Regions from separate parts of the Sphingobium sp. S6 genome, predicted to be linked through region 1. Evidence: predicted binding sites of a transcription regulator. Region 1 holds the regulator's gene; the other holds the start of a gene.
What was found. The regulator LexA, encoded in region 1, represses DNA repair genes until DNA is damaged. The targets are predictions, from matches to a motif close to GTTCCNCNCTTGTTCT.

Region 1 (3,356 bases):
CCTGTGCAGGCCGGTGGCTGGCGCGCGACATATTTGCCCTGCGCAATCAGCCCTGGGCCGATCTCTCCGCGATGGACGGCTACGCGATCAGGGCAGCAGAATGGCCCGGCCCCTGGCGGATCGCCATCGAAAGCACGGCGGGAGCAGCCCTCCCCCCGGCACTGACGGCCGGGGAGAGCTGCCGCATTTTCACCGGCGCGCCACTTCCACCCGGAGCGGACGCCATCCTGATCCAGGAAGATGCCGAGCTTCGCGATGGGCTCCTATATCCGCGCGGCGCCTCGCTTAAGGCAGGGCGGCATGTTCGTGCCACCGCGACGGATTTCGCCGTCGACCAACGGCTCCTGTCAGCCGGAGCAGCGCTCGGCCCCGCCCAGATCGCGCTCGCCGTCCTGGGCGGACATGGAAGCCTTCCGGTCGGCGCGCGTCCCCGCGTCGCCCTGATCTCCACCGGAAATGAACTTGTCCCCCCCGGAGCGCCCACCCCGCCCGGCTGCCTCCCTTGCTCAAACGCGCCGATGCTTGCTGCGATGCTCGGCGCCATAGGGGCGGAGGTGATCGACATCGGCATCATCCCCGACGACCTAGAAGCATTGACCAAGGCGCTGGAAAACTCCGCCAAGGCCGACATCATCCTTTCGACCGGCGGGGCGTCGGTTGGCGATCATGATCTGGTTCGCCCCGCCTTTGCAGCAGCGGGCGGCAGTCTCGATTTCTGGAAGATCCGCATGCGCCCCGGCAAGCCCCTGATGGCCGGAAAGCTCGGGCACAGCATCTTCCTTGGCCTGCCCGGAAACCCCGTATCCGCTTTCGTGACCGCCACGCTGTTCCTGCTGCCGCTCGTCCGTCACCTGGCCGGTGCGGCGGATCCCCTCCCTGGGTCCGCACTTGCGTCACTTGCCACGCCACTTCCAGCGACGGGCGAGCGCGATGATTATCTCCGCGCCTTCCACACTGCCGATGGGCTGGTGTCGGTCACCTCGCAGGACAGCGCTGCGACCGCTGCGCTCGCCCAAGCGGAATGCCTTATCGTGCGGCCCGCAGGTTCGCCCTCGGCCACCGCCGGAGAGCAAGTCACCATCCTGCCGCTTTAGCAAAGAGAAAGGGGCCGCGACGCGACCCCTTCCCATGCTTCAACCAATAGGTCGATCAGCGCTGCTGCTTGCCTTGTCCACCTTTGTCCTTGTGGCTTTCGCCCATCTGACCCTGGCGGTTTTCCTGCTGCTGCTGACGGCCGCCCTGGCTCGAACGGTCGCCACCCTGCTGGCGGCGCTGATTGCTGTCCTGGTTGTTCTGGTTCGCCATCATTCTCTCCTATTCACCCTCTTTAGGAAGGCGGCTATTGAACGGCTGTGACGCACGTCCGTTCCTTTCGTTACGCTTGGCGCAAGCCGCTTGACTCGCCCCCTTCCGTTTCCTATGCGTTCTCCATCCGTTCCATGGAGGACAAGCGGGCATGCTGACGCCTAAGCAACAGGAATTGCTGAGCTTCATTCAAAACCGGCTCGAGGAAGGCGGTGTTTCGCCTTCTTTTGAGGAGATGAAGGAAGCTTTGGACCTGCGATCAAAATCCGGGATACACCGGTTGATCAATGCGCTGGAAGAGCGCGGATTCATCCGCCGCCTCCCAAATCGCGCACGCGCACTCGAAGTGCTGAAGCTGCCTGAGGCGATGAACCGCGCGCCCAAGGCCGTCTCTCCGCCCAAGCCTCAACTGGCTGCAAAGCCTCCGATCGCCGCGAATGACGTGATCGAAATTCCGCTGCACGGCAGGATCGCGGCGGGTGTTCCGATCGAAGCCATGGAAGGACAGAATATGCTGTCCGTTCCAGCGGCACTGCTGGGTGCTGGGGACCATTATGCTCTGGAGGTCTCCGGTGACTCTATGGTCGACGCAGGCATTCTCGATGGCGATTTCGCGCTGATCCAGCGGACCGAAGTGGCTCGCGAAGGCCAGATCGTCGTTGCCTTGATCGAGGAAAGCGAAGCGACGCTCAAATATTTCCATCGGCAAGGACCTAAGGTCAGGCTTGACCCGGCGAACAGCGCCTATGAGGCGCAGATCTACGATCCGAAGCAGGTGCGCATTCAGGGCAAGCTCGCGGGATTGCTGCGGCGATATAATTGATAGGACTTATGGCGGGACGGTAAGTAGGATGGCTGCACAACCCACGGATGTGCGTCACCCGCCTTCTTGGCGGTCCGAACCGTCCCTCCATCAAGATCGATTGCCAGCCCTCCCGTGCGCGCCAACATCCGCCGGTCCGCTTTCAGCCAGCGCGGACGGCACCAGGCCGGCAGGCGGCGATCCGCAATAACTATGTCCGCGCGCGCACAGTCCCGTTGCAGGCTTTCCCTCGGAACGACGACGCCTGTCCTCGTTACCAGCAACTGCCACAGGCGCCCTCCTCCCCTGACGGCGACCATGCAGAGGTCAATCGAACAGCGCGCTTCGGGCAATTGCGCGATCGGGTTCAAAGTCCCCTCATAGCCTGCGCTCTCGGCGATCATGTCTCGGACATAATCGCCTGCGCGCGCTCGCAGGATCGCCATGCCGCCATCCTGCTCCCGCACCGCCACATGCCGTCCATCAGCCGTGACGAGAATGTCCGGAGGAGAACTCAGCACAATGACAGCGACGCCTGCGGCAACGGGCACTAAACCACACCAGCGCCCGGCGCTCCGCCAAAGCAAGCACCAAAGCCCGCCCAGCACCATCATCCCAAAAACAAAGTTCGGAACGACCGGCGCGGTAACGACCGCCCACGGACTTGCCGCCACCCCATGGGCGATCATCAACAGCAGCTCGAGCGCTCGGCCGGTGAGCCACCAGGCCGGAGCGCCCAGACCCGCGACGTCCAGCAGCAAGGCGATCGCTTCAAGCGGCATCACGACAAAGGTGGTCAGGGGAATAGCGATGAGATTGGCGAAAGCGCCCAGCATCCCCGCCTTGTGGAAATGCGCCAGCGCGATCGGTGCGAGAACCAGTTCCACCGCGAAACCGGAAAGAAGGAGTATGGCCAGGTGCCGCATCAATCGCCGAAACCCTGTCTCCTCCCGGGCCGCCGCAAAGGCGCGGAAGCGAGGATGCTCACTCAAGGCCACGAGCGCGATCACCGCTCCGAAGCTCATCTGAAAGCTGGGGCCTACCAAAGCTTCTGGCCACAGCAGCAGAACAACTAACGCTCCGGCAGCTATCAATCGCAGCGTGATTGCTTCGCGGCCAAGCGCAAGCCCGCCGAGCACGAGCAGCGCGGCAACACAGGACCGAACCGTCGGAACCTCGGCCCCGGTGAGCAGGGTATATCCAATCCCCGCCAACGCCCCGCCCGCCGCCGCGACCAGCATCAACGGCC
Region 2 (3,356 bases), 1.1 Mb from region 1:
CGAACCGCCCGGCCACCGCCGATCCGGTTCGCCTCGCCCATCGATCATATCATCAATATCGCCGCCGTCTATCGCCCGGCCTTCTCATCCTCATCTTCTTCTTCCTGGAAGCCCGATGAAGGAACCGGATCGCCATGATCGCCCGGCTTGGTCGCCGATGGCGGATCGGACGCATCCATGCTGTCCATCAATCCTTCTTCCAGCTGCTCCTCGGTGGTGACGGCATGGTCCTGCGCATCCGTGGGGCGCTCATCATGCGCCTCTTCACGGCTGTTGGGACGAATATCGGTCTTGTCGCTCATCTTGCTCTCCTTGGCGCAGCGAACACCGCGCGCCACGCAGGATCAACGGCCAGTCCCGATAGCCGGTTCCAAGGGAGCATCCTGAGCCAACATCACACCCCGCCCGTCATCCGGGGTAATGCTGCCAGCCCTCCTTGTTCCCCCTCCCGCAAGCGGGAGGGGGTTAGGGGGTGGGCCAGCGCAACGCCGGCGACGAAGAGCTGGTCACCCTTTAAACGCGGACACTCAATTCCCCGCGCCCGGCACCTTGTCCTTGCCAACCTCAGCAAAGCGGCTCCCGTCCTGGCCCTGCGCCTTTGCGATCGCGATAGCCATCGGCTCACGGACATGATCCACCGCCGCGATCTGGCAGGCGCGCAGATCCTTCATCGTACGCCCCGGACACACCTTCACGGCAGCGCGGCGGACACGCGCGGTCAGCTCCCGCTGACCCGACTTCTTCGACAGGTCCAGATCGCCATAGCGTACCTCCACGGTACGGCCGTTGGATTCGAACGGAATGGGGCCAGCCTGTGCCGCCGCGCCCATGAACAAGGTCGCGGACAAAGCGGCGAGCAACGCGCCGCTGCGCTTGGCAAAAAAAGTCATGATTGGTCCCCCTCAATTGAACTGCTGCGGCCTTGTCGCTCTTGAAGGCGACATTGCCCGCGATCAACCGTAAGGCTGGGACCCGTCAGTCCTCTCGGTCGGCGCAGAAATACTCCCAACAAAAGCAGCTGTCGACCCGGAAAAGCCTTGTTGTCGTAGCGTAAAACACCGTTCACCGAAATCGGCGTGAACAGTAAAACGCCCCCGGCGCAAGGGATGGCCGGGGGCGTATCCGGGATGCTGTCGGGCTATCCGGGATCTCTTCTGTCTCTGGACTCGGAAGACGCCGCCGTTACGGCCTTCCCATGAAGTTCCTTATACACCTAAACAGGTTAATTTCGCTTTCTCTTTCGACGATCCGCCGCACGCTCGCGCCGGAAAGCATGCCCCGCTTGCGAGCCGCCGCCCGCTATCCCATATCCGCGCGATAAACTTGCCCCATCAGAACAAATCTGGAACAACACGCCCCCATGAGTCTGACCACAATCTCCGTACGCGGCGCGCGCGAGCATAATCTCAAGGGCGTGGACGTCGATCTCCCCCGCGACAGCCTGATCGTCATCACCGGCCTGTCCGGCTCGGGCAAATCCTCCCTCGCCTTCGACACCATCTATGCCGAAGGGCAGCGTCGCTATGTGGAGTCCCTCTCCGCCTATGCGCGCCAGTTCCTGGAGATGATGCAGAAGCCGGATGTCGAGCATATCGACGGCCTCTCCCCCGCCATCTCGATCGAACAGAAGACGACCAGCCGCAACCCGCGCTCCACCGTCGCGACCGTCACTGAAATATACGACTATATGCGCCTCCTCTGGGCGCGCGTCGGCATCCCCTACTCCCCCGCGACCGGAGAACCGATCAGCGCCCAGACCGTCAGCCAGATGGTCGACCGCGTGATGCAGCTTCCGCAAGGCACCCGCTTCTACCTCCTCGCCCCGGTCGTCCGCGGCCGCAAGGGCGAGTATAAGAAGGAGCTGCTGGAATGGCAGAAGGCGGGCTACACCCGCGTCCGCATCGACGGCGAAATGTACCTGATCGAGGACGCCCCCGCCCTCGACAAGAAATACAAGCATGACATCGAAGTGGTGGTGGATCGCCTCGCCGTGGACGCCGACATGGGCACCCGACTAGCCGACAGCTTCGAACAGGCGCTAAAGCTCGCGGACGGCTTGGCTTATGTGGACCTGGCCGACGGGACCGTGGCCGACATTCTCCCCTCCCCTTCAGGGGAGGGGCCGGGGGTGGGGGCTATCCCCAAGCGCGAAGGCACCTTGAAAGGCGCCGAAGTCCCCCCCAACCGCATCGTCTTCAGCGAAAAATTCGCCTGCCCCGTCAGCGGCTTCACCATCCCCGAAATCGAGCCCCGCCTCTTCTCCTTCAACGCCCCGCAAGGCGCCTGCCCCGCCTGCGACGGCCTTGGCGAGCGGCAGGAGTTCGACCCCGAACTCGTCGTCCCCAACGAGCATCTCACCCTCAAGAAGGGCGCCATCGTCCCCTGGGCCAAGTCCAACCCGCCCAGCCCCTACTACATGCAGGTCCTCGGCTCCCTCGCCAAGGAGTTCGGCTTCAACCTCGAAACGCCCTGGATTGATCTCCCCCCGGAGGTCAAGCTCATTATCCTCCACGGCACCGCAGGCAAGCCCGTCACGCTCAAGTTCGTCGACGGCAGAAAATCCTACGAAGTCAAGAAACCCTTCGAAGGCGTCATCGGCAATTTGAACCGCCGCCTCCTCCAGACCGACTCCGCCTGGATGCGCGAGGAACTATCCAAATACCAGACCGCCATGCCGTGCGAGACCTGCCACGGCGCGCGCCTCAAGCCCGAAGCCCGCGCCGTCAAGATCGCGGGAGAGGACATCTCCATGTCCACCCGCCGCTCGGTGGTGGACGCGCTCGGCTTTTTCTCCACCCTCCCCGCCCAGCTCACCGACCAGCAGAACCAGATCGCCAAGGCCATCCTCAAGGAAATTGTCGAGCGCCTCGGCTTCCTCAACAATGTCGGCCTCGACTATCTGAACCTCGACCGCACCAGCGGCACCCTGTCGGGCGGCGAGTCCCAGCGCATCCGCCTCGCGTCGCAGATCGGCAGCGGCCTGTCGGGCGTCCTCTACGTCCTCGACGAACCCAGCATCGGCCTGCACCAGCGCGACAATGACCGCCTGCTCATCACCCTCAAGCGCCTGCGCGACCTCGGCAACACCGTCATCGTCGTGGAGCATGACGAAGACGCGATCCGCATGGCCGACTATATCGTCGACATGGGTCCGGGCGCAGGCGTCCACGGCGGCACCATCGTCGCGCAGGGCACCCTCAACGAACTGCTCGCCCACAAGGACAGCCTGACCGCGGATTACCTCAACGGCACCCGCCGCATCACCGTCCCCACAAAGCGCCGCAAGGGCAATGGCAAGAAGCTCACCGTCCACAACGCCCGCGCCAACAACCTGCAAAACGTCACCGCCAGCATCC

Region 2: a site for LexA is predicted at 1,334-1,349, ahead of uvrA (excinuclease ABC subunit UvrA). Genes of this name have one in related genera too.

The regions. Positions count from the first base shown of each region.
Region 1 covers NZ_CAJHOG010000001.1:1,074,716-1,078,071, forward strand. The annotation lists gene SPHS8_RS05555 (molybdopterin molybdotransferase MoeA) at 1-1,094, shown strand, start outside; gene SPHS8_RS05560 (hypothetical protein) at 1,150-1,308, opposite strand; gene lexA (transcriptional repressor LexA) at 1,457-2,128, shown strand; gene SPHS8_RS05570 (ComEC/Rec2 family competence protein) at 2,089-3,356, opposite strand, start outside.
Region 2 covers NZ_CAJHOG010000001.1:5,791-9,146, reverse strand. The annotation lists gene SPHS8_RS00040 (hypothetical protein) at 69-302, opposite strand; gene SPHS8_RS00035 (UrcA family protein) at 528-890, opposite strand; gene uvrA (excinuclease ABC subunit UvrA) at 1,361-3,356, shown strand, end outside.